DNA from 3 places in the Lactiplantibacillus sp. DA1 genome. Region 1 is predicted to be linked to each of the others. Evidence: riboswitches for the same ligand, from Rfam matches in the RefSeq annotation. Region 1 holds a riboswitch; each other region holds the start of a gene.
What was found. Region 1 has a riboswitch for thiamine pyrophosphate ahead of RXV91_RS12145 (ECF transporter S component). Riboswitches for the same ligand answer to the same signal wherever they lie in the genome.

Region 1 (11,007 bases):
GGTGCTTTTTGTGCCGCACGATCGGCTAATTCGTTTTGCGTAATCACTAATAAACCAGGTTCGTCTTTCAAATTGCTAATCGCCGTGTTCGTGACAGACATGCTAATGCCGGCCTTCTTGACCTTGTCCCGTAATAAGGAAGCCCCCATTGCAGATGATCCCATTCCGGCATCACAGGCAAAGATAATATGGTCAACATCTTTGTATGAAGCGATTACATCAGCTGGTTCAGCGTCAGTTGCACCGCCGGCTTCAGTATTACCGCTCTTCATGTCGCTCATTTTACCTTGAGCAGCGGCTAAGTCATCACTATCAGTTGACTTATCACGTTTCAAAACAATCGCCGCAACGATAAACGATGCTAAGGTTGCTAATGTTACCCCGATAATTAAACCGATATAGTTAGAAACACTCTTTGGTGACATTAATAGTAACGAAATAATTGAACCAGGTGAAGGCGTTGAACGTAAACCAACGTTTAGTAAACTAAAGGTGGCCGTCCCAGTAACCCCACCAGCGATAACAGCTAGGAACAACGCTGGCTTCATTAATACGTATGGGAAGTAAATTTCATGAATCCCACCAAGAAAATGAATAATAATCGCACTTGGTGCGGAGGCCTTAGCAGTCCCCTTACCGAACAAGGCAAAGGCTAATAATACACCAAGACCTGGACCTGGATCTGGTTCAAGTAAGAACAGAATTGACTTACCCGCACTAGATGCAGCTTGAATCCCAAGTGGTGTCAAAATACCTTGGTTAATCGCGTTATTTAAGAATAAAATCTTGGCCGGTTCAATGAAGACGTTGGCTAATGGTAATAGCTTCATCTTAATGATCCAGTCAACACCGGCAGCCATAGCAGCACTTGCACCAGCAACCAATGGGCCGATTGCAAAGTAACCCAGGATTGCTAGTAACATCCCGATAATCCCAGCGGAGAAGTTGTTAACCAACATTTCAAACCCGCTCTTAATCTTATCAGAAATGGCATCATCCCACTTCTTAATGCACCAACCACCTAAAGGTCCCATAATCATGGCACCGATAAACATTGGAATCGAAGAACCAACAATGACACCCATAGTAGCGATCGCACCAACGACCCCACCACGGTGACCGGCAAACAAAGTCCCACCAGTAAACGCTATCAATAATGGCAATAAATAATGAACCATGGGCTGAATCATCTTAGCTAATCCAGCGTTTGGCCACCAACCACCGGCCATAAAGATGGCGGTAATTAAACCCCAAGCAATGAAGGCACCGATGTTCGGCATAACCATATTACTTAGTGCACTCCCAAATTTTTGAACGCGAGCCTTAACGCCCAGTTTCTTTTTCGCAACAGGAGCGCTTTGGGTTGCATTCGTATTTACATTTTCACTCATCAGGTAAAGCTCCTTCCTTTTTCTTAACAACTTAATCATATCCGCCGTGGTAAGCGGTTTCAAGAACTTCTAGGTAGACCCGTGGCACAGGAAACTGTGCCAGAATTAAACTCAAAGATTCACAAACAAATAAGTTGGCACAAAATTCTACAACGCTGTCAAAACAGTAACAATAGCAATATCGATAAATTGTCCGTATCAGTTATGATTGCATTTTCACAAATGATTTTAATTAATCGACACACTTTATGACCGATATGATTCTCATCAATTTATTATTTTGTCGCTAAAATTCAAGATGCCGTTGAATTTCGCCACCAAGCTCCTATACTTATAGATAACTAAGGAGTGACCTATTAATGAAGAAAGATTCAGATTGTACCGAAATATTGGTTGGGAAAGCTGCTAGCATGGATGGTTCGACCATCGTTGCCCGCAACGAAGATGGCTACGGCCCAATTAATCCGATTAAGTTTATTGTGCACGAAGCCCACGACCAAACTAACGCCAGCTACACTTCCGTAACTACCGGCGTCACCGTTCCGCTGCCTGATCATGCCTACCGCTACACCGCAACCCCCCAAGCCGATCAAAGTGATGGGCAGTACGAGGAAGCTGGGATCAACGAATTAAACGTCGGGATGAGCGCAACTGAAACCACTGCCACCAATGCCCGCGTACTCGGTTACGATCCGCTCGTCCATGATGGCGTAGATGAAGAAGCCATGGTCACCCTCGTTTTACCCTACATTAAAAGTGCTAAGGAAGGTGTCCAACGCTTAGGCGCCCTAATCGAAAAATACGGGACTGGTGAAAGCAACAGTATCGCCTTTAACGATCACGATGATATCTGGTTGTTCGAAACCGCTGGTGGTCACCATTGGGGGGCAGTTCGGATGCCCGAAGACACCTACGCAATTGTTCCCAACCAAACCGTGGTGCAAGAGATGGATCTCAACGATACCGACAATTTCCTAGGTGCCAGTGATTTAGTGGACTTCGTTGAAAAGTATCACCTCAACCCAACACCCGGTCACTTTAATTTCCGTGAAATCTTCGGTACCCAAAGTGAGGCGGATGCTTATTACAACACTCCACGGACATGGTATGGTCAAAAACTATTTAATCCCGAAATCCAACAGAATCCCACTGATCAAAACATGCCGCTATTCCGACAACCAAACAAAAAATTGGCTATTGAAGACGTCCAGTTCTTCTTGTCTTCACACTATAACGGGACGCCTTACGATCCATTTGGCACTTTCGCTTCTGGTAACGCCCGTGAACAAACACGTTACCGGTCTATCGCGATGGATCGCAATCAGTGCTCATCTATTCTGCAAATCCGGAATGACGTACCTGCTAAGCAAGCCGCCATTCAATGGATCGCACTAGGTTTCTTCGCTTACGCCCCATACGTGCCCTTCTTTACCAACATCAATGACACGCCGATTGATTATCGCAATACAACTAGCACGGTCAGCGTTGATAACGTCTACTGGTTATCAAAAACGCTCTCCGTCTTGATTGAACCACACTGGCATGAATTTTCTGAAACGGTCAATGCCTATCGCGACGGTTGTCAATCATATGCCCGTAGCCGGGTTGCCGCAACCGACGCAGCCATTGCCGGCAATCCGACCGATTTCTTGACCAAAGCCAATAGCGAAACCGCCGCCGAAATTTCCAACCGGACCCATGCGTTGTTTGATACTTTGGTTAAGCAAGGGCTGTTGTTATCGAAAACGACTTGGGAAAAAGGACAAAATCTATAAATAAGCCAAAAATGATTCGACTGCTAACTATCCTAGTAGTCGAATCATTTTTTACTTTACATGAGTACTTATTAAAAAGCCGTGCTTCACAACGCAATCGTTATGAAGCACGGCTTTCAAATCATTTTTAGCTTAATTAAAATTAATACTTCTTGCTTAACTTGCTAGCAGCCGCTTCGTCAATGATAACGGTAACGTCTGGATGGTTTTGCAAGATACTTGCTGGTAATTCAGGAGTGTCTGGACCTTCAATCATACCCTTAACCGCATCAGCCTTGTTTTCGCCGAAGGCTTCGAGCAATAAATGCTTGCTCTTCATGATGGAAGCTAAGCCCATTGAGAAAGCTTGCTTAGGAACATCATTTTCGCTGGCGAAGAACCGCGCGTTAGCTTCAATCGTTGATTCAGTTAAATCAACCACGTGCGTCGTAATATCGCGAGGAGTACCTGGTTCGTTAAAACCAATGTGACCATTACGGCCAATCCCTAAGATTTGTAAGTCAATTGGGTGTTCGTCAATCACTTTGTCGTAACGCTTAACTTCAGCTTCTGGATCTGAAGCTAAACCGTTTGGCAAGAATGATTCCTTAAATGGCTTGTCATTGAATAAATGTGTTTGCATGAAGTATTTATAACTTTGGTCGTTGTCTGGTGCAATCCCAACGTATTCATCCAAGTTAACGGATGTGCAGTCACTGAAATCTAAGTCACTATTAACGATTTCTTTGTAAGTTGTAACGGGTGTCGAACCAGTTGCCAACCCAAATACTTTCGCACCATTGTCTAAAGCATTCTTAAATACTTTGTAGCCTTCTTTTCCGCCGGCAGCTTGATCCTTTACTACGATAACTTTCATAATTAACTGACTCCCTCTTTGTTTGGTATAGTCCAATTGTATATTGGTCTAGACTAAAATTCAAGAGGTTTGTCTGAAATATTTCACTTTTATTTTTTGCAATCGTTATCATTGTTAAACTGTCAAGCCAAACTCCTTTAATAAATTAATTGTATTTTTCGATAATTTTGCCTATACTTAACATGTTCGTAACTCCGTGGAACGTGAGAAACTCCACGACTAGCCAAGGCTGCAAAGCCATTGGCTATTTTTTTTGCGCTCATACACCTACGCCAACCATTTATTTGTTCACGTTTCAATCAAACTATCCAATATTTACATTGCAATTGGTAACGGCTAAAATTAACTTTGTACGGAAGATATATATTACATAAAGGGAGGTGTTAACCGCGAATCATGTCAAGCAATACCGGTTAATGGCCGGATTCTCACAAAAAGAACTCGCCAGCAAGACTGGCATCACCCGTCAAACCCTGAGCTTGATTGAAAAGGGCACCTATAACCCATCACTGAAACTCTGCCTCAACCTCTGTCACGCACTCAACCAAACACTCGATACTGTCTTTTGGGTCGAACTCAGTTAGGAGATCCCTACCATGAAAAAGATTCGTGACGAACGTTTAATTTTACAAAATTTCAAGAACATTCGCACCACGTTGTTAATTGAGAATAGTGCTATCTTACTGATTTTATTTTGGCAAGGCTGGCAAAAAAACAATCTTCAGCAGGCCTTTACGTACGACAATCCGTTGTATATTGTCCTGATGATTGCCGTTTTTACCATGATTGTTCTATCTGTTAATGTCAGCACTCCAATGGCAGACAAACCCAAACGGTCATGGCGCTACCTTGGCCTGTGGGCACTCCTCGAATTAATCGGTTTCACCGCCCTATTTTACTTTCTGATTGCGACAAATCAGCCGTTCATTAGTCTGCTTGCTGGCATCGCCCTGACCGCCGTCACTAGCGGTATCATGCTGTATATTAATCACCTGCGTGATTGTGATTAATATCAGCTATCGACTAGCTGGTACCATTCTAATCACATTTGCGGTAAACTATTCCCAGAAATTCAACGGAGACGAGGTTTTTGCTATGGAACCAACTTTTAACAAAATGACTGCGGCCGGCTACCATGCCATCGAACAGGAAATTGAGGACTTAAAGCAACAACGGCCCGAGCGAATCAGAATTCTGGCTGCAGCAGCAGCACTGGGTGATCGTTCTGAAAATGCCGAGTATAGTAGTGCCAAACGAGACTTGGGTCGCTTAGAAAGTCGCCTGCGTTATCTCAACAAGCAGTTGCAGTACGCCCAAATCGTCCAACCGGCTGACAACGATCAACTCGATATCGGTAAATTCGTGACCATTGAATTTCTGGATGATCATGACCAAATCACCTATCAATTAGTGGGGAAACAGGAAGCCAATCTCGAACAACAAAAAATCTCATTCACATCTCCCATCGGTCAAGCGCTCGCTAATCATACTGTTGACGATGTGGTCACTGTGAACGCACCGAACGGGGCTTATCAAGTTAAGGTAATCGCGGTTAAGCGCGCGTAATAAAATAGTTATGCCAATCGATCGGAAGCTTATCTTTATTTTTTTGAATCAAAAATACACTTTCTGAAGCGTATACGTGTTAAAATAAAGGCAGTAAAAAAGCCGGTACGTTAATACCGACTTGAATCAAGGCCCGCTCTAAGAGCAGTTGGCTTTAAATTTAGATAATCAAAGAACAGTCACCCAATACCGGCCAAAGTTTTGGGGTGGCTATTTTTTGTTTCTGGAGTTCCATACCTGATACATCGCTAGTGCGATGCTCAAAATGATTTGCAAGAAAGCAAACCAAACAGGTAGAGTGACCACGGCTGAAAACCTTTCCTAGTGTGGGAAACGTATTTGTCATACTACCACGACCTTTCAAGATGAAAACAGCCAACCGCCCTTAAAACATACCTATAAACACATTTTACCAGATAGTGGCTCACAGCTACACAGTTAGCATTTTGTATGATTAAAAAAGCCAATCGCTACTGCACCATGTATTGCGATTACGCTGATATCACAAACCAATCATCAACAAGCAGTTGTCCATAAAAAGATAGCGACGAGTTATCATCACAACGTCGCTATCTTTTTTCTATATCATTCAAATTAAAATTCCTGGTACACTGCTGGATCTTGATTATTCAAGCGACCATCCGCTTGGTTCAAGCCATTAATTGTTGCCATATCAGCTGCACTGATTTCAAAATCAAACACGTCCATATTACCTGCTTGACGGCTCGGCGTTGACGACTTCGGAATCGGCAAGGTCCCTAACTGTAGTTCCCACCGTAAAATCAACTGACCAACATTTTTATGGTAGTGCGCTGCAATCTCTTTGAGCGTCTCATTTTGAAGCATCTCACTCGCCCGGCCAAGAGGACTCCAATCTTGCGTCAAAATACCGTGTGCTTGATCATAATCCCGTTGTGCCTGCTGGTTAAAGTACGGATGTAATTCGACCTGATTAATGACGGGTAAAACACCCGTTTCTTTGTTTAACCGTTCTAAATGTTCTGGTAAGAAATTCGAGACCCCAATCGAACGAATCAAGCCTAACTTCTGGGCATCAATCAGTGCCTGCCAAGCTTCAACATAATGGTCTTCCTTAGGGTTAGGCCAATGAATCAAATATAAATCATAATAATCCAGGCCAGCTCGATATAATGATTCTTGAATCGTATTGATAGCTTCCGTGTAGGTGTGGTGGCGACCAGGAAGTTTTGATGAAATCAAGAGTTCCGAACGCGGTACTGACGAACGCCGAACCGCTTCACCAACAGCCCCTTCATTTTCATAGTTGAAGGCCGTATCTAATAATCGGTAGCCGCGATCAATCGCTGAGTCGATCACTTGCACACCATGAGCACCATTCAGTTTATATGTTCCAAAGCCAATTTTAGGTACCGTTAAACCATCACGTAACGTATAAGTTTCCAACTTAAGCCACTTCTTTCTTCTAAATTAAACTATCATTGTTAAATTATCGTTAATCTTCTGAACGATCAGCCAAGGCATCACGAATCGCTGCTTCAAATGTTGCCGGCCTTGTCGTTGGGGCGTAGCGTTCGAGCACACGGCCATCACGACCAATCAGGAATTTTGTAAAGTTCCACTTGATTCGACCATGGCCAGCCGCCTGTTTGAGGTAAGTAAATAACGGATCAGCGTCATCACCATTGACCATCACCCGTTTGGTCATGGGGAATGTTACCCCATAGTGCCGTTGACAATAGTCATGGGTCTCATCGTCATCCGCCTTTTCTTGATGAAATTGATTGGATGGCAATCCCAAGACCACTAGGCCCTCCTGCTGATACTTCTGATAAAGTTCTTCTAATCCTTTAAATTGCGGCGCCAAGCCACAGTTGCTAGCCGTATTCACGATTAGCAAGACTTGACCGCGATATTGTGACAAGTCAAGCGACGCACCACTCATCTCAGTTTCTGTAAAATCATACACTGATTCTGCCATCGAGATACCTCCTAAGATTATTAATCAATTAAGTTACTTTACCCATAGTAAACCACAAAATTGTGACTTTTCATCATACTTTGCTCTCATCCTGAGAATATTGATTGCGCTTACCGCTCTTATCCGTTACACTAAACGTATCATTCATAGCAACTGGGGTGCCATCACGGCTGAGATAATACCCATTGAACCTGAATCTGGACAATGCCAGCGCAGGGAGCAATGCTTTTATTTGGGGAACCATCAATTCAGACTTAGCCGCCTGCCACCAATACTCGTGGTAGGCGTTTTTTGTCGCTTAGATGCGTGAATGACAAACTACTTTTGGGAGGATTTAACAATGAAATGGGTTAAATCATGGTACTTGAACGATATTATTTTACTGGCACTAATTGGTATTTTCTTTGGTGCCATCTTTATGGGGACTAATTTTGTTTATAACATTTTAAGTGCGGCCCTGACACCATTTGGTCTAAGCGGTCTGGCTAATGAACTACTACTTGGCTTATGGTGCATGCCCGGCATGTTAGCTGGCTACCTTATTCGACTAAAGGGTTCGGCAACGCTAGGTGAGCTCCTCGCAGCAACCGTCGAAATGTTTTTCGGTGGTCAATGGGGCATCACCACATTGATTTCTGGTGTCGTGCAAGGATTTGGGGCCGAACTAGGTTATATCGTCACTGGCTACAAACACTATGACTGGTTAGGCTTAACGGCTGCGGCCGCAACAACTACTGTGGTCACCTTTGGTTGGGACCTTGCCCGTAATGGTTACTATAAATTACAGCTATGGCTCTTAATCTTATACGTGGTCGTTCGCTTTATTTCGATGTTTGTTTTTGGGGGTCTGCTAACTAAAACCATCACTGACCTACTTGATCGCAGCCATGTTTTAAAATCAACGCACTAATACACTTTATAAAATGGAGGCTTTCTCGAATGGCTAGTATCGTGCTGAATAATTTAACTTACACCTATCCACAGGCGTCGACACCCATTCTGGATCGCGTAACCCTAACACTACCACGGCAAAGTTTCATCCTATTGACGGGGCCATCGGGAACAGGTAAGTCGACGCTCCTAAAGCTGATTGCAGGCTTACTACCCCTGACTCCAGCTCACGGCACCATTACCTTTGATGGTCAGTCATTAACTGCTAGCAACGCTAATCAGCGCACACAACGCGTCGCGATGATGTTTCAGAATCCTAATCAGCAGTTTGCCATGGATACCGTTGAAAATGAACTAATTTTTGCACTTGAGAACTTACAAGTACCTCGTGACCAAATACCGGCCCGCTTACTTAGTGCACTTGACTTTGTCGGTATCCGAAACTTGCAGTCACGACTTTTAAATCATTTATCCGGTGGCGAGAAACAGAAGGTGGCCCTTGCCATCATTGTTGCTATGGACAGCGATGTCATCCTACTTGATGAACCCTTTGCTAGTGTCGATCCTGCCGCACGAGCCGGCTTGTTAGACCGGCTCGTGGAACTACGCAATCAACATGGGAAGACAATCATCTTGGCGGATCATGACCTAACAGGTTACGAACAGCTCGTCGATCAAGTCGTCCAAATCAAGGACCAGCACTTACAGCTCATTGACCGCACCACCTGGTCTGAGTTATTTTCAGCCTTTACTGAGCAGCCACAACGGTCATGGTCAGCACCGCAACGCGTTGAACGCCCTTGTTTTCAACTTGATCACGTCACTTTACAGGCAGGTGATCGCCAACTATTAGTACCGACAACGCGTCAATTGTTAGCACAACACAATACGCTGATCACGGGTCCTAACGGTAGTGGTAAATCCACGTTATTTGAAGCCCTCGTCCGTCTGCATCCCTATACTGGCGAAATTCGTTACGAAGGGACACCTATCGACAAGCTAAAACGCAAACGCTATGCCCGCCACGTCGCCTTGCTTTTTCAGGACGCTGAGACCCAGTTTTTAAACATCACGGTCGCTGAAGAACTGGCTCAAAGTAAACGCTATGCGTATGGCGACTACTTTACCGCGGACCGTATTCAAACGGCCTTAGTGCAACTCAACTTATCCGGTCGTGATGAACAAGTCATCTATACTTTGAGTGAGGGACAGAAAAAGAAACTACAAATTCTGCTCATGTTAATCATGCAGTCACCAGTTCTACTCATGGATGAACCCTTAAAAGGGCTAGATTTGCATTCGATCAATGCCCTGGTCGCGTTATTACAGACCACCCAAGCGGCAACTAAGCAGACGCTGATTATTATTAGTCACCAGTTAACCGGCCTGATGCCATTGATTGACTATCAGCTACACTTTGAAAATCACCATTTAGATTGGGTGGTGCGATCATGAATCCTAGCATGAAATTATTATTACTACTCATCATTGCGCTAGAAATTTCATTCACGACAATTGTAAGTTTGAACGTGGCACTGATTATTCTGGCACTGATTTACCTGCTCGGTCACCGAACTCGGCTTCGAACATTAGGGTGGTTGCTACTCATTCCGTTGCTACCAGCAATTGGACTTTGGAGTACCCAGTACATTAACGGTAGCGGTGACAAGACTTTGATGGCCTGGGTCCTGTTCACACGAATCTATGCGTTTGTTTTTACGGGCGCTACTTTTACGCTCACGACTGACGTCTTACAATTAACCGATTCGCTTGAGCAAAACTGGCATTTACCCGCCAAATTTGCATATGGCGTCCTCGCCGCGTATAACTTGGTACCACGGATTCAGCACGAAGTTCAAGTGATTCGGGCTGCTGGTCTGATGCGTGGGCAGGTCCTGTCCTTCTGGTCGCCACAGCTCTACTTTAAAGCAATTTTGGTCTCTATCAATTGGTCGCAGAACCTTGCCCAGGCCATGCGCTCCCATGGTTTTGTCGAAGATGCACCCCGCACTCACTATCGTCAGATTCCACTGACTAAGTTGGATTGGACCATTGTGATTAGCGGCGTCTTGCTTTTACAAGTCGGCGCCTTCGTCATTCCGTGGCGCTAGTGGTCTCATTCACTGAATAAGCACTAAATTAAAACAGGTTTTCTCAATTATGAGAAAACCTGTTTTTGGGTAATATTCCCCACTTAGGTCGGGACACACTAACAACAAGTTGACCTTAATTCATGCTTTCAGCCGATCAATTTGTTGCCGTAATGCCTGAATAGCAGCTGTAGAAGACGTCGGGTCTGCCATTAATTGATCATACTTGAACTGAAGTACTGCTAAGTCAGCTTCTACCGCTTTAGGCACTTTAACAACTTTGTCAGGATCAACTAATTGGTGCGTCTCGAATTGCAACACCCGAGTAGCAACGGCCTGGCGAAACGGTTCATCATGTGAAACAAAAATTACCGTTCCAGGATAATTTTGTAAGTAATCGGCCAACGCATCCAGCGCGTCCACATCCAAATAATTGGTTGGTTCATCTAACATTAAAACGTTATATTGACCGACTAAA
Region 2 (11,007 bases), on a different contig from region 1:
CGCTTTTTTTTGATTGTCGGCACGTGATGGGCTTCCAAATAACTTAGTAAATATTCAATATCAGTTAATACCATCTTAGTTTTTCAGTTCTTTCGTGAATAATTTTAAGGTTGAGGGTGGTAAAAATAACGATTCTCAACGGTAATCACGACGGTAACGCTACTTAAGCATAGCGGTTTTCATGATTGTGACAATCGCATTTAAAGTATACATTTGTTAACTATTTTTGAAAACTTAAAATGTAACGGACAAGTTATCCGTCTTCTAGTATAACAAAACGTGCATGTAAAAATTAGTTTTTAGAGAAAGAGGATGGCTAAAAGTCATGGTTACAATTGATTTACCATATGACAAGCGCACAATTACGGCTCAGATTAATGATGAAAATTACGCCGGTAAGTTAGTGTCGCAAGCTGCAACATATCATAACAAATTATCAGAACAGGAGACGGTCGAGAAGTCGCTGGATAATCCAATCGGCTCCGATAAGCTGGAGGAACTTGCTCGTGGGAAGCACAATATTGTGATTATTAGTTCCGATCACACGCGCCCAGTTCCTTCACATATTATCACCCCGATCCTATTGCGGCGGTTACGGTCAGTGGCGCCCGATGCACGGATTCGGATCCTCGTAGCTACTGGTTTTCATCGGCCATCAACCCACGAAGAATTGGTGAATAAGTATGGTGAAGACATCGTCAATAACGAAGAAATCGTGATGCATGTCTCAACCGATGACAGTAGTATGGTCAAGATTGGCCAATTACCATCTGGCGGCGATTGCATTATTAATAAGGTCGCTGCTGAAGCAGATTTGCTAATCTCCGAAGGCTTTATCGAATCACATTTCTTTGCTGGCTTTTCAGGTGGTCGGAAGTCCGTTTTACCTGGGATTGCTTCATACAAGACGATTATGGCGAACCATTCCGGCGAATTTATTAACTCACCGAAGGCCCGGACCGGTAATTTAATGCATAATCCGATTCATAAGGATATGGTGTACGCTGCTCGGACCGCTAAACTTGCCTTTATTATCAATGTTGTTTTAGACGAAGATAAAAAAATCATTGGGTCATTTGCCGGTGACATGGAAGCCGCCCATAAAGTGGGCTGTGACTTTGTCAAAGAACTTTCTAGTGTACCAGCCATTGATTGTGACATTGCGATTTCGACGAATGGTGGTTATCCGCTTGATCAAAATATTTATCAGGCCGTCAAAGGAATGACCGCTGCTGAAGCAACCAACAAAGAAGGCGGCACGATTATTATGGTTGCCGGTGCTCGTGATGGTCACGGTGGCGAAGGGTTTTATCACAACTTAGCTGACGTTGATGATCCTAAGGAATTCCTGGACCAAGCAATCAACACGCCACGGCTTAAAACTATTCCTGACCAATGGACGGCCCAAATCTTTGCTCGAATCTTAGTTCATCATCACGTGATTTTTGTGTCAGACCTCGTTGATCCTGATTTGATTACGAATATGCATATGGAACTGGCCAAGACGTTAGATGAAGCCATGGAAAAAGCCTATGCGCGCGAGGGTCAAGCCGCTAAAGTGACGGTTATTCCTGATGGTTTAGGCGTTATTGTGAAGTAGTATGGCAACCACAGCAGAAATATTACAACAAGTGGCGGCAGGGCAATTAAGTCCGACGGTGGCTGCCCAACAGTTAGAAGCGGGCAAAACAGCGGCATTAGGTTTTGCCAATGTCGATTTAGATCGTCAACGCCGCAATGGCTTCCCTGAGGTCATCTACGGTGCTGGTAAGACGGCAACTCAAATTGTGGGTATCGTGCAAGCTTTGTCCCAACAGACGTTACCGATTTTAACGACCCGGTTATCCGCGGAAAAATTCGCGGCACTCCAACCGGCGTTACCAACGGCTGTTTATCATGCCACTGCACAGTGTATGACGGTCGGAGAACAACCGGCACCGAAAACACCAGGGTACATTGCCGTGGTAACGGCGGGGACCTCCGATCAACCGGTCGCTGAAGAAGCAGCAGTAACCGCGGAAACTTTTGGCAATCGTGTTGAACGAGTCTATGACGTGGGTGTTGCGGGAATCCACCGACTGTTTGCCAAGTTGGATGTGATTCGTGGTGCCCGGGTGGTCATTGTGATCGCGGGCATGGAAGGTGCGCTGGCCAGTGTCGTTGGTGGACTAGTTGATAAGCCCGTGATTGCCGTGCCGACAAGCGTTGGTTATGGTACTAGTTTTCAAGGTATGACCGCGCTATTGACCATGCTCAATAGCTGTGCGTCGGGGATTACCGTTGTCAACATTGATAATGGCTTTGGTGCCGCCTACTCAGCTAGTATGATCAATCAAATGTAAGATTCAGTTAACTGAACAAGGAGAAGATAAATGCAAACACTTTATTTAGACGCTTTTTCGGGGATTAGTGGTGATATGTTTCTGGGCGCGTTACTCGATTTAGGACTTGATTTTGAGCAATTAAAAACCGAATTGGCTAAGTTACACGTGCACGGTTATGAATTAACGCAGCAACGGGAAGCCCAGAGTAGCATCTATGGCACGAGCTTTGATGTTCAGGTTGCGGGTGGTAAGGACCATGGTTTTGTGGAACATCACCATCATCAGCATGAAGCTGGGCATCATCATGATCATGAAGCGCGTCATTTAGCTGATATTGAGGCGTTAATTGACGGCAGTGACTTATCAGATACCGTGAAACACCACGCGAAAGCGATCTTTATGGAAATTGCGCAAGCGGAAGCAACGGTTCATCACATGCCACTAGCTGAAGTTCATTTCCATGAAGTGGGTGCGTTGGATTCGATTGTTGATATTGTGGGTTGCTGTATTGGGTTGGAATTGATGCAGATTGATACCATCATGGCTTCCCCGTTAAGCGATGGCAGTGGTTTTATTAACGTTGCCCATGGTCAGATGCCAGTTCCCGTACCGGCCGTGATGCAGATGCGAGTTGGTAGTGCCATTCCGATTCAACAACGGTTGGATGTGCATACTGAATTGATTACCCCCACTGGGATGGGCTTGGTCAAGACGCTCGTACGTGAATTCGGACCGTTACCGGAAAATGCCGTGCCAACTAAAGTTGGTTATGGGTTTGGTAAACGGGACACGGGTGGTTTCAATGCACTGCGAGCCGTATTATTCGAAAAAAAAAACTAAGTCAGCAAATCGTTAACCGGACGGCCGATGCTGTCTTAATGATTGAGGCTAATCTGGATGATCAGACGGGTGAAGGACTGGGGTACGTGATGAACCAGTTATTAACGGCGGGCGCATACGATGTGTTCTTCACGCCCATTCAGATGAAGAAAGATCGGCCGGCGACCAAGTTAACGGTTTTGGGAAACGTTAACGATAAGGACTTGCTGACTAAGTTGATTTTACAAGAAACGACGACGATTGGTGTACGTTACCAGACGTGGCAACGTACTATTATGCAACGGCACTTCCTAACGGTCGCAACGCCGTACGGTGATGTTCAAGTTAAAGTGGCGACATATCAAGATATTGAGAAGAAGATGCCGGAATATGCGGATTGTGCCCAGCTGGCGCAGCAATTTCATATTCCGTTTAGAACGGTCTACCAGGCAGCCTTAGTGGCGGTAGATCAATTAGATGAGGAGGCGTAATTTTTTGGTACATCAGTTGATTGCTGAATTTATGGGCACAGCCCTAATGATTATTTTTGGGGTGGGTGTTCATTGTAGTTCCGTATTAAAGGGAACCAAGTATCGGGGTTCCGGTCATATTTTTGCCATTACAACTTGGGGTTTTGGGATTAGCGTTGCCTTATTCATTTTTGGCAATGTTTGCATTAACCCGGCAATGGTTTTGGCGCAGTGTCTATTAGGAAATATCGCATGGTCTTTATTTATTCCGTATTCCGTTGCGGAAGTGCTTGGTGGGGTCGTGGGCTCAGTGATCGTTTGGATCATGTATGCTGATCATTTTAAAGCCTCAACAGATGAGATTTCACCCATTACAATTCGGAACTTATTCTGTACGGCACCAGCCGTTCGTAACTTACCGCGGAATTTCTTTGTGGAATTATTTGATACATTTATTTTTATTTCGGGTATTTTAGCGATTTCTGAGATTAAAACGCCGGGAATCGTGCCAATTGGCGTTGGCCTACTTGTATGGGCCATTGGGATGGGACTTGGTGGTCCAACTGGGTTCGCAATGAACTTAGCTCGAGATATGGGGCCCCGGATTGCCCACGCCATCTTACCAATTGCCAATAAAGCCGATAGTGATTGGCAATACGGTATCATTGTGCCAGGAATTGCGCCCTTTGTCGGGGCAGCAATTGCCGCTTGGTTTATGCATGGCTTTTTTGGAATTAATTAAATTAAATAGAAGAAGGGTTTTATTATGGCAACATTAGCAACAAAAAAAGCAACGTTAGTAGCAGCATTAAAGGATTTACAACGGGTCACCGTGGCCTTTTCTGGTGGGATCGACAGTACCTTAGTTTTGAAGATGGCCCTCGATGTTTTAGGCCGTGACAATGTGACCGCTGTGGTTGCGAACTCTGAATTATTTACGGATGAAGAATTCGATAAAGCGATGAGTTTAGCCGAAGAACTAGGTGCTAACGTTCAAGGAACTACGCTAGACTACTTGAGCGATGACCACATCAAGAACAACACGCCTGATAGCTGGTACTATGCGAAGAAGATGTTCTACAGCCGGTTGAATGACATTGCGGCTAATAACGGTAGTGCCGCTGTCTTAGACGGTATGATCAAGAATGATGAAAATGATTATCGTCCTGGTTTGAAGGCCCGTAGTGAAGCGGGGGCCCGGAGCTTGTTACAAGAAGCTGATTTCTTCAAGACTGACGTTCGGGCCTTGGCACAAGAACTCGGTTTGATGAACTGGAATAAAGTGGCGTCATGCTCTGTATCTTCACGGTTCCCATACGGGACGACGTTGACACATGACAATATTGCTCAAGTGATGGCCGCCGAAAAATATTTGCGTAGTTTAGGTTTTCCAACGGTCCGGGTTCGCTTCCACGATGATATTGCGCGGATCGAATTACCAGAAGCACGGATTGGTGATTTCTTAGTCTTTAACGACCGCGTTAACCGTCAATTACAATCACTTGGATTCCGCTACGTTACCCTTGACTTAGGCGGCTTCCGTAGTGGTCGGATGAATGATACGTTGACCAAGGCACAATTGGCCACTTTTGCCTAGGTCTAATCAAATTAGTGATAGTGGTGTCGGGATTAATCGGCGATGGGCGACTGAGCGGCGGTGATCATGACTCATCCGCCCATCCGATGGTAGTCGTAACCCCAGCCGATACGCACACGTTGCGGTTATCACCAGACACCCCAAAAACGCAGTTCAAGGCCGCCCTTGAACTGCGTTTTTCGTATCTTCATTTTTAGATCAACAGGCGTCAAAAGTCACGACGAGTTTGCCAACGACTTGACCAGCTTGTAGTTGTTGCAAACCAGTTACAAGTTGGTCACGGTGCAAGACCTGAGTAATTAGTGGGTCGACCTTGCCAGCTTGGACCAAAGCTAATAAGGCAGCGGTCATTTGCCCAAGATCGGCAACTTGCGCTGGGTTACCGCTACGGTGGGCGCCACCGAGGTCCAATTTACTGATAGTTACCACTTGATTACTTAGAAAGTGGTCCGGAGTTGCTAATACACAGACAAGCTGGCCGTTGTAAGCTAAGCGCGGTAGGTCCGCATCAGCATGACCAATGGTATTAATGATCAGATCAACACCGTGCTGCTGCGTTAGGTCTTGAATGCGTGTGGTCACATCTTCATGATGATAATCGATTTGGGCATCGGGATGCAGTGGTGCCACGAAGGCTTGCTTGTGTTGTGAAACAGTTGTAAAGACAGTCTTACCAGCAGCTTTCGCGAGTTGAATCGCCATACTGCCTACACCGCCTGCACCTGCATGAATCAGCACAGTTTGCGCGGCATTTAAATTGGCTTTGCGTAGGAGGGCCTGATAAGCCGTCAATCCAGCGCAGAGACTAGCGGCGGCTGTTTCAAAGCTCATAGTCGTTGGAATCTTAGCTAGCACGGCTGCTGGTAAACTCACGTATTCGGCAAACGTCCCATTATTGGCGAGATTAGCGTGCCCACAAACTCGTTCGCCAGGCCGAAAATTAGTGACCTCAGCGCCAACCGCCTCCACGATTCCAGCTGTGTCTAGTCCTAGTGTGTGTGGATATTGCCAGGCGGCGTTACCCGCCGCAACTAATTTAAAATCTACCGGATTGAGCCCGACTGCTTGGGTCTTGATCAACACCTCAGTTGGCCCGAGGTTGGGCATGGGCCGTTCTTGCCATTGCAGCTGTTCTATAGTTTGAGCGGATGGATCTGGCACAACCAGTGCTTGCATCTTCAATCACTCTTTCCTTAAAGACATATTTGCTTTTTATTATAACCGGTTGTGGCGGTGAATTTAAACTTTAATGCCTAATTAATTAAGCAGCAATGAGGGTGATTCGGCTAACGGAAAGGTTGACGTTAGCGGTTACAATCGTTAGACTAAGGCTAGTAATTGAATATTTTTAAACACTAGGGGTGTCCAAAAATGGGCTGAGATGGTGCTGTAAGTACCGATCCCTTTGAACCTGTAAGCTCAAACTTGCGTAGGAAAGTGTCACAGCTAATGTTAGCGGCCACTGGATCAATGCATGTTGATTGGTGGCCGTTTTTAATTGGCGTGACGGTCAATGAGGAGGAGAATTGCTATGGAATTACAATTATTGAATACTTTACGGGATCACAATCCGATTGTTTTTAACATTGCCAATTTTGTTACGGTTCAAGACGTTGCCAATGGGCTAAACGCGTTAGGGGCCTCGCCAATTATGTCAGCTGAAGTCCAAGAAGCGGAGACGATGGTCCAAATTGCCGGGGCAGTTTGCATTAATTTAGGAACCTTGACCACCACCCAGATTGATCAAATGCGAGTGGTTGGTAAGCTTGCTAATCAGTATCATAAGCCAGTCGTTCTTGATCCGGTGGCCGTCGGGGCGGTCCCTTATCGAAAAGAAGTCGCGCTAGCATTACTATCTGATTTTCAAGTCGATGTTATTCGGGGCAATGCTGGTGAAATTGCGGCATTGGCTGGCATGGATTGGCAAGCGAAGGGCATTGATGCGGGGAGCGGTCAGGGCGACCTGGTTGAAATTGCTCAAGCTTGTGCACAGCAATTCCAATGCTGTGTCATATTGTCGGGACCTACTGATGTTATTACGGATGGTCAGCACGTGGCTAAAGTCGCTAATGGTACCCCGCTCTTCCAACGTCACGTGGGCTCGGGCGATTTACTTTCTAGTATCGTCGCGGCTTTTACAGCCGTTAGTCCAACCGATATTTACCAGGCGGCGCAAGTGGCTTGCTTAGTCTTAGCGGGGGCGGGGGAACTGGTCGCCAGTCAGCTGACGGCCGATCGTCCCGCCACATTTGCCACTGATTTGATTGACCGGTTGAGCTTAGTGACAGTGTCAGAAATTCAAACAATTGCTAAAGTTGATTAAATATAATGAAGGAGCGCGAGATTTAATGAATGAATTTCCACAAGTGGCAACGATTGCTGGTACGGACAGTGGCGGCGGTGCCGGTGTCATGGCCGATTTAAAAACGATGCAGGCGCGTCACGTTTTTGGTACCGCGGTAGTCGTTGCCGTGACAGCTCAAAATACATTGGGAGTCCAAGATTTTATGGCAATGCCAACGAAGCTCATTGACGAACAATTTGCTTCGTTAGCAGCTGACTTAGACATTCGCGCTTGCAAAACGGGGATGCTTGCGGATGCTGAACACGTCCATGCCGTTGTTGAGAACTTGAAACGAGTTGATTTTGGGCCGCTAACAGTTGATCCAGTCATGATTGCGAAAGGCGGGGCGGCGTTATTAGCCGCGGATGCGATTAAAACGGTTCGCGACGAACTGCTCCCGTTAGCGACTGTTGTGACGCCGAATTTGCCGGAAGCAGAACGATTAACCGGTCAGGCAATCACTAGTAATCAAGCGATGGTTACAGCTGGACATGCGCTACAGGGGTTAGGTGCTGACAATGTCATTATTAAAGGTGGTCATGGTGATAATCCTGATTTAGCTAATGACTTCGTATTGTTGGCTGACGGGACCGCCTTTTGGCTTTCGGCTCCACGGATTGATACGGTGCGGACCCACGGCACGGGAGATACTCTATCGGCATGTATTACCGCCGAATTAGCAAAAGGACGGTCAATGGCTGCGGCCATTAAAACGGCTAAGGCGTACGTTGCTGGGACGATTCAGGATGGTATCCAGGTCGGGCATGGTCATGGCCCGTTGAATCATTGGGCAACCCCAAGTGAGCAGGTGATCGTTCATGACGCTTAAATTTGAACCCACACAATTACGTGCTTATTTTGTGTGCGGGACACAAGACGTGCCGGGACAGGATCTAAATGTGGTCGTCCAAACGGCCTTGGATGCAGGCATCACGGCATTCCAATACCGAGATAAAGGTAATAGCCAGTTGACTACGGCTGAGCGTTTTGCATTGGGGCAGCAATTGCGGGAACGCTGTGCGCAAGCGCACGTTCCCTTTATCGTCGATGATGATGTCGAGCTGGCACTCGCACTGCAAGCAGATGGGGTCCACGTTGGTCAAAAGGACGACCGGGTGACACAAGTTATTCAACGGGTCGCTAATCAAATGTTTGTCGGTTTGTCTTGTTCAACCTTAGCTGAAGTGCAGACTGCTAACCAATTGAAAGGCATTGCCTACCTTGGTAGTGGTCCCATCTTTCCAACGACATCTAAGGCCGATGCGGATCCAGTAGTCGGTCTGACGGGGTTGCGACAATTAGTCATGACTGCATCCTGTCCCGTTGTCGCCATTGGCGGAATTACTGTCGCGCAACTGCCAGTTATTGCGGCTACTGGTGCGGCTGGCGCTGCGGTGATCTCAATGTTAACGCGTAGTCCCGATATGGCCGCCACGGTCAAGGCGATGCTCACGGCTACGGAGGTGCACTGATGAAACATGACGGGATTTTTCGGAGCCAATTTTTACTGTGGCTCGGTGCGGCTATCTCAATTGCTGAAATCCTAACAGGTACGCTGATGGCACCACTGGGGCTGACACGCGGATTGGCTGCGATTGTATTGGGGCACTTGATCGGCTGTGGCCTGTTCTTGGTTCCAGCCGGCTATTTGGGGGCTAAATTGCACCAGTCCGCGCTAGCGTCAGCTCAACTGGCTTTTGGTCGCGGCGGGGTGTTACTAGCGTCAGGACTCAACGCCTTGCAACTCGTTGGCTGGACGGCGGTGATGATCGTCAATGCTCAGTTAGCCATGAACAGTATTAGTGGAAAGCTATTTGGCTTTCGAAGTCCGCTATTAATGGCAACCATCGTGGCGATTTTGATTATTGCGTGGTTGCTCATGGGTAGTCAGTTACTGTTCAAAATCAACAATGCCGTTGTGGGCTTGTTGGTGCTCGGGACGGTGTTAATGCTCGTAATGGTATTTATGGCACCGACAACTAGTCAGTCGGTATCAACGACTAGTATGACGTTTGGGCAAGCAGTGGAATTGAACGTTACGATGGCACTCTCATGGTTGCCACTAATTGGTGATTATACCCAGCGTGTTGATCGTCCTTTACCAGTCGCACTAGTCAGCGCGGGTGGCTATATGTTAGGCAGTTTAGTGATGTTTGTGACGGGGCTATTAGTTGTGTTACGGACAGGGCAAACTGATATCACGGCATTGCTGACGCGGTCCGGTTTAGGATTGGTTGCATTGCTGATTATCGTTTTCTCAACGGTGACGACGACATTTTTAGATACTTATTCGGCCGCCACGAGTTTGGCTAATCTGACCGGTAGCCGCCATGTTAATCGATTAGCCGTTGGTGTGACGGTAGTTGGGCTATTGATTGCGCTGACGGTTGCCATGACGTATTATCAGAACTTCCTGTATTTGATTGGTTCGGTCTTCACACCGCTATATGCTATTATCTTCGTCACGTACTTTGTGCGGCACGCTACGTTACCATACTGGTTGAACTTTTGCTGGTGGATTGTGGGGATTGTCGCCTATTATCAGTTACAGGCCATTGATTTCATTGGTGGCACGACGCTATTAGTATTGGTTGGGCTGAGCATCGCCGTCTGGTTGACGGGAATTATCGTCAAACCAACCGAGCTCGAATATCGCGAGCTTAGTCATTGACAATTAGATGTAAAAAGTAAATGATAATCCCATTGGTAATACGCATGTTACCGTGGGATTTTTTTGAGAGAGGGCGACAGAATGGTTAAACCGATAATTGGAATCGCACCAGGCGTTGTGACAGTGAACAGCCAGATGTTCCCAGGGCGGGTCCGTGATTATGTGAATCGTGATTATTTAAAATCAGTAACGAATAATGGCGGCGTGCCATTGGTATTACCGGTAACGACCGACGCAACGACGATTGAACAGTACGTTGGAATGATCGATGGTCTACTACTTTGTGGTGGTGCAGATGTGGCGCCATTGACGTATGGGGAGGAACCCCAGCCTAAATTGGGTGGGGTAGATCCGGAACGGGATCAGTATGAAATTGCGCTGATTCGTGCCACCCACGCCGTTGGTAAACCGGTGCTCGGTATCTGTCGGGGCTTACAAATCTTAAACGTGTGCTATGGTGGCAATCTTTATCAGGATATGAGTGAACTGCCAGCTGGTCAGGGTACCTTAAAACACATGCAAGGACAATTGGCCGCTTACGGCATGCATCACGTGGAGGTCGTACCAGGTACGACCTTAGCTGAATATTTAGGCACCACTAGTGACGCAATCACGGTCAATTCATTTCATCATCAGGCCGTGAAACAGGTGGCAACGGGCTTTCAGGTGGTGGCCCAAAGTGCGGATCAGGTTGTTGAAGCAATTGAGGCGACAGCTGGTGGTCTACAGTTGGGTGTCCAGTGGCATCCGGAAATGATGCAACAGGTAAACTCCATGCAGGC
Region 3 (11,007 bases), on a different contig from region 1:
TCCACGCCAGCAACGTTGCAAAAGTTATGGTGGGGATGAATTTCGCTATTTAAAATAAAATCAATTTGGTTGGCAAACAGGGCCATGGTTGCACGATCTGTACTTTTTTGAATGGCACCTGCATAGACTTTAATAAAAGCGTTAAGATAATTAAAATCTTGTTCAACATAAAAAGTAAGTGCGGCTGCCGGTAACTGGCCAGCAGCAATGCCAGTGACAAATGGATGCTGGCTAATTGCGTTGAGAATTGGCTGAGCATTTGTTTTTAATTGTGTCGAAAATAGCATTGGTGAGACTCCTTTATTTAGATTGATAAACATCACGGTTGAGTTGATGTTCGTTTGCAGCAATAAGAATAGCCGTGGTGGTGTCACCAACGACGTTCAATAAAGTTCTAAAGATACCGGCAATCCAGTCAATTCCAGCCAATAGACCAATAGTTTCAAGTGGTAATCCAAGCGTGGGAACGATGATAGTTAAGGCAACAAGTCCACCACCGGGGACGACTACAGTTCCTAAGCAGGCAACAATCGATAGGGTCACGATTCTGAGCATCGTGATAATCGGCAGATTAAGTCCATAGAATTGACTCAAAGTGACACATGCTAAGGAAAGATACATTGCTAGGCCGTTACTATTTAGGGCCATGCCTAATGGTAATACTAATTGACTAATTGATTCTTGGATTCCAAGCCGTTCCTCGGCATCAGTCATTTCAATGGGAAGTGTTGCGGCTGAAGAAGTTGTGGTCATAGCAACCATTACAATTCTAGTGAATCCATGCAGAAGACCACGGAGCGGCAAGTGGGCATTACACATGACTAACGCAAATAAGCCGGTTAAGAAAATAAAACTACTACCAGCGAGTAAGATCAAAAACTTAGCTAGTGGTAATATGATGGTGACACCGTTAGTTGCAGTGACCCAAGCCATCAAAGCGCCAATTCCAAATGGTGCCAAGTGCATAATTAGGGTGATAAGTCGGATAAACAAATGATTGAGCCGATGAATCATAACCAAAAAACTGTCATACTGATGATGGCGATTTTCTTGACTAAGTACAATTCCAAGCAGGCTGGCGAAAATAATGATTTGAATGGTGTTGCCTGTTTGCAAGGCATCAAAAATATTTGTTGGAAAAAAAGCTAAGATTGTTTGATTAATCGAAGGATGATGATTAAGTAAATGGTACTGAGTGGCCTGCGATAACGGCAAGTGGAGATCATGACCAGGTTTGAACCACCAGCCAACGACTAGTCCAATCAAGGCTGCAACTAGGGTTGTTACGGCAAACCATCCTGCTGTTTTAATACCCAGGCGTCCTAATTCATGGCCTGGTAAATTTCCAATAGCTTCGATGACAGAAAACAAAATCAATGGGGTGACGGCCATTTGAATGAGCCGTAAAAACACCTCACCAATGAGTTTAATCCCAACGATGTGTTGTCCACCAATAATGCCAAGTAGACTACCAATCATCATGGCAATTAATATTTGAGTGGTTAAGGTTATTTTTGTTAACATCATTAACTTCCATTCATAAATAGGCTTGCTGGTGCAAACTAGCAATTAATACTTTTATACCCGTTACTAAATCTTCAGGTGCAGTGTATTCTTGTGGACAATGACTATAACCATGATTACTTGGAACAAAAATCATGGCAGTCGGGATTGATGAACTAATAATCTGGCTGTCGTGGCCGGCGCCTGAAAAAAGTTGTAGGTAAGGTAATGATAATCGTTGTGCTAAATCAATATTAGCTGTCAACATTGGTTTAGATAAGCATGTACTTGGTACTTTGAGGGTGGATTCAATTGTGACGTCGGTTAATTTATTAAGCAGTGCAGTTAATTGCCGGTTGAATACGGTCATTGTGGCATTGCTAGGAGTACGAAAGTCTACAGAAAATTGCATGGTACCGGCAATCGCGTTAGTCACATTAGGAACTACTTTTATTTTACCGACTGTAAGTATTAAGTCATTATGATGAGCAGCTAATTGATATAGACTCGTGATTAAGTGACTTCCTAGTTTAACTGCATCTTGGCGTTGGTTCATGGGCGTTGTTCCTGCATGATTGGTCACACCGTGAGCCGTGATTAACAATCGTTGTTGGGCTACAATACCTTGAACCAGGCCAATTTTTTTGCCGGCCGTTTTTAAGCGTGGTCCCTGTTCAATATGCAATTCTGTAAAAGTCGTGGGTCGGGTGCAATAAGCGACTTGTTGGTCAGCGTGATGACCGAGTTGCGCTATGGCGATTTTTCGAGCCGACGCAAATGATGTGCCAGTAGCATCGATTAAGTAATCAGGCAGTTGATGTGTCATTAAATAAGTCGACCCGGTAAAGGCTGCGTTAAACCGACTCCCTTCTTCTTCACTAAAAGCGATTAATCTAAGTGTGACCGGTGGTGGCCCCTTAAGTGTAATCAGCCGACGAATCGCACACAGACCGCCCAAAATACCATATAGGCCGTCATATTTACCGCCATTAACGACTGTATCCATATGGGACCCGGTTGCAATCGTTCGTGTCTGATCACGGCCTAAAAAATCGAGGTAAATGTTACCCACTGCATCAACAGTAGTCTGGGCCCCCAACTGGTGGCCCAGGTCTAGTAGCCGTTGTTGATTACGCAACCAGGCCTGATTATATACGAGTCGGTTTTGACCATGCGGATTGTTGTGAGTAAACTGTGCCAACAACTCGGTAATAGTATTGGTGAGTGTCATAGTCATTTGGAAGAACTAATCCCAGTGAGTGGGGAAGAGGCCACTGCTTGAGTTGTTAAAACACGACCGGGCTGAGCGAGGAAGCCTTGCCGGCCAGCTTGAACAGCATTTTTAAATGCCGCCGCCATGAGGGGGATATTGCCAGCTGTTGCCATTGCCGTATTGGCCATTACAGCTGCTGCCCCGATCTCCATAGCTTCGGCGGCATGACTTGGGCGGCCAATGCCGGCATCAACAATAATTGGTAAATCAATTTCATTGATCAGTATTTTAATTAACTCACGGGTAGTTAAACCTTGATTTGTTCCAATTGGTGCTCCTAATGGCATAATGGCTGCTGCGCCTGCTGTCATGAGCTGTTGGGCAATGTTCAAGTCAGGCAACATATAAGGAAGCACTGTATAGCCTTCATTGGCAAGAATAGCAGTGGCTTTGACTGTCGCCGCGTTGTCCGGTAGCAGGTATTTTTTATCAGGGATAACCTCTAATTTAATAAAATGACTACCACTCAGCTCACGAGCTAGGTGCGCCATTCGAACTGCTTCATCAACGGTCGTGCAACCAGAAGTGTTTGGAAGAATGGTGATCCCATCTGGAATATAATTGAGAATATTTGTTTCATCTTGATTAGTTCGTCGCAATGCCATGGTAATGATTTGTGCACCGGCTTGTTTAACAGCAGCATCGATGAGTTGATATGAATACTTGCCTGAGCCGAGAATAAAGCGGGATGTGAAGTGTTTATTACCAAGAACTAAGTCGTCATTTAATGCGTGCATATTAATCAGTTCCTTTCATTTATGAATCAATTATGATCGGTGCATAAGTAAGCGTAGAATCACATTTGCTTCGTGCCCAGCACATGTCATTACTCGTGGGGCCATTAACCCTTCGTTGCCTGCAGTCATACCGTCGCCACAAATGTAGACATTGGGGAGCGGATGGGTCGTCTTAATGGTATTAGCAGAATGAATGCCAGCCAACCCGTTGCCCATCACCAAGGGCTTATTTGGAAAGTGTTGGGTGATACCGTCCAATAGCATCGCTTTAGCGGCCGGATCATCGAAGGCTTCACAGACGATATCACAATCAGCAAAGCACACCGCAATATTAGCTGGAGTGACTTTAACATTGAGAGTCGTGACCGCGATGAATGGATTAAATTCCAATAAATTTTGTTGTAGTGCTAGCACTTTGGGCATCCCAATCTGACTAATTTTGAATTGTTGACGATTGAGATTACTTGGTTCGACGTTGTCAAAGTCAATGAGTGTTAAGTGACCGATGCCACTACGCGCTAACGCAATGGCGACATTAGAACCTAATCCACCTGCACCAGCGATTGTAATATGAGCTTCCTGTAGGGGAACAGTCGAATTAGCGACATTGCGTTCTTTCATGCCCAAATAGAATGTTTTTATAGGGCTTCCTTCAAAATTAATGGTCATTGATTTGGTCCTTTCGTTTTAACCACCACCAACAAAAGTGATGAGTTCGATACGATCGTTAGCATGTAGTAACGTACTTGTAAATTGGTTATGATGAATAATGACGCCATTTATTTCTGCGACAATATTTTGTGTGGTTATATTTTGCTTCAATATGAGCTGGGCAAGTGTTTGACCAGCAATGTAGGTGATTTTAGTGCCGTTTAAAATAATCAAAAAAACTCCTTTCACCGAAGAAAGGAGAAAATGTACAATCCAAATAAAACCATGCTCATTTGGATTGGCGTCGTTCTTCCTTCGGTAGTACTAGCTACATCAGGTTCAGTGGGTATAATCTCAGCCATGTTGGCACCCCAGACGATATATAGTTCAATTTGAAGTTAGTGACCCACCTCCTTTAAGTGCCGTTTTAAGGTTTTGACTTTAGCGGTTATATTTTCTGCTTGCATAATTTCACTAATCATAGCCACACCGGCTAATTTAATGCCATTCAAATCAACTAAACGTTGATCGGTAATACCACCAATAGCCACTACTGGAATTGTAACCGTGTTGGTGATGGCGATGAGTGTGTCGATCGAAGTTAGTTGAGTGATAACCTTGGTAGTGGTTGGATAAATTGCACCAACACCTAAATAATCTGCACCGGCTCGCATGGCGGCCTGAGCTGCAGCTGGTGTTTTGGCAGAGACTCCTAAAATTTTGTGGGTGCCTAAAATTCTACGGGCAATAGTAACGGGCAACTCAGCATCACCAATATGGACGCCAGCAGCATCTATGGCCTGACAAATGTCAATTCGATCGTCAATGATTAATGGCAAATGGTAATAGTCAGTAATGATTTTGACTTTTCGTGCTAGTTCGTAATAACGACGCGTAGTTACTTCTTTTTCTCGCAATTGAACTAAGGTAACGCCGGCTGCGCAAGCTTGATCGATCTTATTAAGAAATTGGTCATCTGAAAAGTGATATCGATTAGTGACCAAGTATAGTTGGTAGTTCATTTATTTGCCTCCATTTCAAAAAAGCAGTCTCTATTACTACGTGCGTAAAAAGAGACTGCTCCAAAAATATGTCAGCATATTCCTAGTGCGTCTTCCTGCGCAGGTATTAACCAGATCAGGTTCAATGGGTATAGTCTCAGCCAAACGGCACCCCAGACACAATAATTATTTAATTTAAAGCCAAGATAGCATATTAATGACATTGATGCAATCAGATTGATGAATTGTTTAATTTGATCGTGTAATTAAGATAGGTGTGAGGTGGTTCATAAACTGAGAGATTGTCTAAGCTAATAGTAGTTAACAAATATATGGATTTTTGGGAAGTGGCACAGAAAATGGCGTTAAATGATTTGAAAGTAACCCAATGGAGTTGTGGGGTATATGTGATTGTAAGTTTGCTAGTTTTAATCGTGATCATCGCAGTTTATACTGCGATGATCATAAAAAGTGAGCTGTGAGCTTGGTCAATCAATTTGTTCCTTATGCCGCTTTTGACGTCTTAATAAGTTACATGTGTTGATTTAATTTAGTCATGGATGGCTGAATCGTTAGTTTTTTGACAGAATTAGTAAGCGGCAAAAGATGAGTGCACTACTGGCAACCGACTCAATCCGTTTTCGAGTTTTAAGATTCTTCCGGTATAATAAAGCATAACTGATGACTAGGGGGATAATCATATGATTGAAATTCACGAATTGACAAAGCGTTATGGGGAGAAGACGGCATTAGATCAGCTCACTTTAACTATTGCACCCGGCCAGATTTTCGGCTTCTTAGGCCACAACGGTGCTGGTAAGTCAACGACCATCAAAAGTTTAGTCAGTATTATTAAACCAACAAGTGGCACAATCACGGTTGATGGCTTAGACCTTGAACAGCAGCGACAAGCTGTTAAGGAAAGGATCTCGTACGTGCCAGACACACCCGATATTTTTCTCCAACTTTCAGCGATGGAATATTGGGATATGATTGCTGCGGCCTACCAACAATCAGAGACTGCGCTTGAACAGCGGCGGCAACAGTTGGTGGCACTGTTCGATATGACCGACCACGCTGAGGAACCGATGGCTAGCTATTCACATGGGATGCGCCAAAAAGCCATTTTGATTGGGGCACTACTCCCTGATCCTGACATTTGGATTTTGGATGAACCGATGCAAGGACTAGATCCACAAGCCGCTTTTGATTTAAAAAATTTGATGAAGGCCCATGCGGCTAAAGGCAAGACAGTCATCTTTTCAACCCATAATCTGGATACGGCTCAACAGTTATGCGACCGTTTAGCGATTTTGAAGCAGGGACAATTGATCTATACCGGTTCGGTTGCGCAATTACTAACTCGATATCCGCAACAATCGCTTGAGGAAATTTATTTACAAATGGCTGGGCATCTAACAGATAATCACTTAGTCGATGCGATTGAGGGTGAGCGTGATGAATAAAAGCCAGCTACGTGTTTTGTTAGCCGTTAATCTCAGGTTGTTAAATCCGCAACTAACGGATCGGTTACGTAAAAAAGGGGCCTCGGGGCCGGCTCTAAGTAGGAAGCTAATGCGGCAGTTTTACTTGAACGCCTTGATGTTTCTTGGTATCTATGGCTTGACGATGCTTGCTTTTGATTTTAGCAAGCTACCGGGCATGTTTACATTTTATGTGGCGTTATTTATCTTGTTAGGAATTTCTCAGAATATTTCAGGTATTTATAACGTCTTTTTTGCCGGTAATGACCTAGCTGAATATTTACCGTTACCGTTCCGTAATCAAGAGATCTTTGTAAGCAAAATTTTAGTCGTTATCTTTAACACGGTACCCTTTACCATTCCGTTATTTTTAATTTTTGTCATGACCGCGACTCGGGCAGGAATCTTTGTGCTTTTAGGATTAGTAATGGCAATCTTGATGTATGGTCTAATACTGAGCCTACTGCTATGTCTGTGTGCCTTAATTGTCTTTGGTTTGACGAAACTAAAGGTGTTTCGTGCCCATCAAAAAATGGTCATGAATATCATGTTAGGTCTTAACGCTGTCTTAGTGCTAGTCGGACTCTACTTTATGAATCGCGGATCATCATCTGACGCCGGCACGCAGGTTGACCGCACAGTGATACCCCTGTTGGTACCGATTTTTAAAGTTTTTACGACGCCGTTAACAATGGCGAGTCTACTGACTTGGGGTAGCTTGGTCGTCGCTTTACTAATTTTGTTAGTGTTAACCAGTCGGTTCGTTTTGACTCACCTGATTGACCAACTAACCCAAGTCAACACGGTGCTGACGGCGACCCCGCAGCGTTGGCATTCGCGGCAACATAACCTCAACAAGCTTTTGCGCACCTACCAGTTCCAGCTACTGAAAGAACCCAGTTTGGTTTTACAATTATTTACGAATTCGATCCTGTTGCCATTGATTCTAGTAGGAACCATTCTCTTTTCAGGGACGGCACCTAATTTTAGCCAACTATCGCTGAACTGGATTGGTGTCTGGTTTGTCAGTGGCATGGCCGCCGCCATTGTCAATGTTAATCAAACTTCCTTAGTCGGTAACCTTATATCACTTGATAAAATGAACTTTGACTTTGTGAGCGCATTGCCTATCCCAATGTCCCATTATTTACGGCAGAAGTTTTACTTGGGTTATTGGTTTCAAGTCATAATTAATATGGTGATGGCGTTAGTGGTGGGCATTGCTGGACGAGCATCACTAGCCCTAGATTTGGCCTTAATACTAGGAGTTGCTTGGGGCACGTACCTAGCTGCCCAATATTATTTTAAGCGTGATTATCAATTGCGGATGACGAATTGGACCAATGTGACGCAACTGTTTAATCGTGGTGGCGGTAATCTTGGTCTAATGCTTAACTTATTAGTTTGCAGTATAGTTGGCGTATTGATAATTGTGATCTATAGTTTGTTGATTAATCTGTTTGCGGCGGTAGCTATGCTGATTAATATTATTGTTTTAGTGGGTATCGGACTTGCTTCTGGTAGTTTTGTCTGGCATTACCGCAAGACTTTTTGGCAGCACCTTTGCTAATACGAGCTAATTTAAAAGTTAATAATATTAAATTAGAATAAAAGTGTTGACAAATCGCTCATCAAGTTTTAATGTTAATAACAACTTAATATTCGTCCATGAAACCGATGAAGTGGAGATCAAGATAATGATGCCCGTAAAGAGAGTCGCCGTTGCTGAGAGTGCGATCGAACGCAAATTATTAAATGGACCACTGAGGGCGCGATTAACGAACAACTTTGTTCTAGTACCTCGCGACGATAGGGAGCCGTCAATTCCCGGGAATGTGTTTGCATTTCGCTAAGCTGGGACCCGAGTCTAACCTGAATGGGGGAATTTGGTGTCCAACCAAGGTGGTACCGCGGAAAAATCCGTCCTTGACTGTCATTAGTCATGGACGGATTTTTTTGATGGGAGGCAGTTCAATGCAGCAACGATGGCAACTAACCACAACTCAAGTAAAAATATCTTATTAATGAGGAGTGGTTCAACATGAATCCAACATTACCAACCTTAATCGCTTATCAAGATCATTACCCCTACGTGCCAGTAATGGTCAAACGGCCACTCGCCGCTTTTGATCCACTCGCGGTAGCTAAAATTGTTCATCAAATGGGGAACGGTTTTGCACTAACGATTGACCGACACCAACGATATAGTTATTTCAGTTTTGAACCGCATCAAAGTCTCACGGGACAAGGACTTGTCAAGGATGGTCGGCCAGCTAATGAGACGCTACAAGCCATTCTAAACCAATATCGAACGCCACGAATTCAAGGGTTACCACCATTTACCGGTGGTCTGATGGGATATTTCGGTTACGAATACGTGCAACAATTTGTGCCCAAATTGCATTTAAAATCAGCGGCGACAACTGGCCTCGATGATCTGGGCTTATTCTTAGTTACAAGTGTACTCGTATATGACCATCGGCACCACGAACTGGGACTGACACAACTGATTCCAACAGATCATCTAACGGCCACTTATGCGACAACGCAAGCTAAATTAACGCAAAGATTGTCCGCCATCATGCAACAATTACAACAACCGTTAGCTTTGCCGCCATTCCACTTACAGCAGCCGTTACAGATGCAAGCGGATCAGGCTACTTATGCGAAGCGTGTTGATCGAATTCGACACCACATTTATGCGGGCGATATTTTTCAAATGATATATGCTAATCCATGTTTGGGGACCATGAGCGGGTCATTGCTGGCAGTTTATCAGCAACTTCAAAAAACGGTGGCACCGTATAACTGTTATTTTAAACAAGCTGATTTTGAAATGACGGCAGCGTCACCAGAAACGTTAGTCACGAAGGATGGTGAACAAGTCGCAACGTATCCGTTGGCTGGGACAAGACGTCGTGGTCGAACACCTGCCGAAGATCAGCAGTTGGCCCATGAATTACAAACCAGTCCTAAAGAAGTTGCCGAGCATAATATGTTAGTTGACCTGGGACGTAACGACTTAGGGCAAGTTGCGAAGTTTAAAAGTGTCCGGGTGACTAATTTGCGACGATTAATTCGTTATTCAAAAGTCATGCATCTAGGGTCCCGCGTGGCCGCAGAAGTGGCGCCCACCACTACGGCCCTCCAAGTACTTGCCGCTACTTTCCCAGCCGGGACGTTAGCAGGAGCGCCTAAGATTGAAGCAATGACTCTGATTAATCATTACGAGCAGGCCCCGCGTGGCGTTTATGGTGGTTGCTTTGGCTATTTAGATTGTAACGGTAATTTGGACATGGCAATTGGAATCCGGCTGGCCTACCGAATGAATGAACGGTTGGTCATTCCAGCGGGTGCGGGGATTGTCGCTGACAGTATCGGCACACAGGAATTTAAGGAGTGCCAGAACAAACAACGGGTGGTTGTCAATGCAGTACAAGACGCAGAAAGGTGGGCTAATGATGGAACTATTAATTGATAACTATGACAGTTTTACTTATAACTTGTATCAACTAATTGGCCGGTTGACGCCCGATGTTCGGGTGATTAAAAATGATGACTTAACGGTCACGGCAATCCAAGCGTTACAACCTGCTCATATTATTTTGTCACCAGGACCGGGAACGCCAGCGCATACAGGGGTTAGTCCACAAGTGGTGCAACAATTAGCTGGTCAGGTGCCAATACTAGGGGTTTGTATGGGCTTAGAAGTCATGGTCACGGCCTTTGGTGGGTCGTTGCGAGCCGCCCAGCATTTAGTTCATGGGCAGGCCACATTAATGCATGTCCAGCCATCGGCACTATTCAAAGATTGTCCGATGCAGTTCGTGGCGGCACGCTATCACTCATTAGTAGCCGATTCCGACCGCTTACCCATGAATTTTCGCGTCATTGGAACGAGTGATGATCAGGAAATTATGGCGGTGGAAGATGTAGGCCGTCAACTGTATGGGGTTCAATTTCATCCCGAATCGATCATGACACCTACAGCCATTGGTGAACAATTGATTCGTAATTTTTTAGCACTTAAACACTAAACAGACGAGAGTGGAGGAAGACTTATGATTGAAACAGCGATTGCACAACTCACCAACCAAAAAAATATGGATTTTACGATGAGTCAACAAGTCATTACAGAAATTATGAAAGGTCAAGCCACCGACGCACAGATTGGCAGTTTTTTGACTGCTTTAGCCATTAAAAAGGCCACCATCGATGAAATTGCGGGCGCGGCCACGGCAATGCGGGCCCAAGCGTTACCCTTCGAAGTGAATCAGCCCACGCTGGAGATTGTTGGGACGGGTGGGGATCGGTCGAATTCGTTTAATATTTCAACGACCACCGCTTTAGTTGTTGCG

Region 2: another riboswitch for thiamine pyrophosphate. It lies ahead of thiM (hydroxyethylthiazole kinase); the one in region 1 lies ahead of RXV91_RS12145 (ECF transporter S component).
Region 3: another riboswitch for thiamine pyrophosphate. It lies ahead of thiE (thiamine phosphate synthase); the one in region 1 lies ahead of RXV91_RS12145 (ECF transporter S component).

Annotation. Positions count from the first base shown of each region.
Region 1 covers NZ_JAWHTQ010000007.1:136,552-147,558, forward strand. The annotation lists gene RXV91_RS12105 (PTS mannitol-specific transporter subunit IIBC) at 1-1,391, opposite strand, end outside; gene RXV91_RS12110 (C69 family dipeptidase) at 1,751-3,166, shown strand; gene RXV91_RS12115 (glucosamine-6-phosphate deaminase) at 3,309-4,022, opposite strand; gene RXV91_RS12120 (helix-turn-helix transcriptional regulator) at 4,403-4,606, shown strand; gene RXV91_RS12125 (hypothetical protein) at 4,619-5,032, shown strand; gene greA (transcription elongation factor GreA) at 5,118-5,588, shown strand; gene RXV91_RS12135 (aldo/keto reductase) at 6,183-7,013, opposite strand; gene RXV91_RS12140 (glutathione peroxidase) at 7,063-7,548, opposite strand; TPP riboswitch at 7,693-7,786, shown strand; gene RXV91_RS12145 (ECF transporter S component) at 7,889-8,458, shown strand; gene RXV91_RS12150 (ABC transporter ATP-binding protein) at 8,488-9,894, shown strand; gene RXV91_RS12155 (energy-coupling factor transporter transmembrane protein EcfT) at 9,891-10,550, shown strand; gene RXV91_RS12160 (ABC-F family ATP-binding cassette domain-containing protein) at 10,671-11,007, opposite strand, start outside.
Region 2 covers NZ_JAWHTQ010000009.1:2,049-13,055, reverse strand. The annotation lists gene RXV91_RS13550 (Crp/Fnr family transcriptional regulator) at 1-74, opposite strand, end outside; gene larA (nickel-dependent lactate racemase) at 326-1,600, shown strand; gene larB (nickel pincer cofactor biosynthesis protein LarB) at 1,602-2,342, shown strand; gene RXV91_RS13535 (LarC family nickel insertion protein) at 2,373-3,164, shown strand; gene larC (nickel insertion protein) at 3,203-3,634, shown strand; gene larD (D/L-lactic acid transporter LarD) at 3,639-4,355, shown strand; gene larE (ATP-dependent sacrificial sulfur transferase LarE) at 4,380-5,210, shown strand; gene RXV91_RS13515 (zinc-binding dehydrogenase) at 5,409-6,386, opposite strand; TPP riboswitch at 6,558-6,663, shown strand; gene thiM (hydroxyethylthiazole kinase) at 6,742-7,533, shown strand; gene thiD (bifunctional hydroxymethylpyrimidine kinase/phosphomethylpyrimidine kinase) at 7,559-8,383, shown strand; gene thiE (thiamine phosphate synthase) at 8,373-9,026, shown strand; gene cytX (putative hydroxymethylpyrimidine transporter CytX) at 9,026-10,225, shown strand; gene RXV91_RS13490 (gamma-glutamyl-gamma-aminobutyrate hydrolase family protein) at 10,307-11,007, shown strand, end outside.
Region 3 covers NZ_JAWHTQ010000002.1:4,393-15,399, forward strand. The annotation lists gene tenA (thiaminase II) at 1-287, opposite strand, end outside; gene RXV91_RS02595 (dicarboxylate/amino acid:cation symporter) at 301-1,527, opposite strand; gene RXV91_RS02600 (Zn-dependent hydrolase) at 1,538-2,734, opposite strand; gene RXV91_RS02605 (thiazole synthase) at 2,737-3,513, opposite strand; gene thiF (sulfur carrier protein ThiS adenylyltransferase ThiF) at 3,544-4,182, opposite strand; gene thiS (sulfur carrier protein ThiS) at 4,201-4,413, opposite strand; TPP riboswitch at 4,457-4,548, opposite strand; gene thiE (thiamine phosphate synthase) at 4,563-5,186, opposite strand; TPP riboswitch at 5,262-5,351, opposite strand; gene RXV91_RS02625 (ABC transporter ATP-binding protein) at 5,867-6,631, shown strand; gene RXV91_RS02630 (ABC transporter permease) at 6,624-8,219, shown strand; gene RXV91_RS02635 (anthranilate synthase component I family protein) at 8,691-10,127, shown strand; gene RXV91_RS02640 (aminodeoxychorismate/anthranilate synthase component II) at 10,111-10,686, shown strand; gene trpD (anthranilate phosphoribosyltransferase) at 10,711-11,007, shown strand, end outside.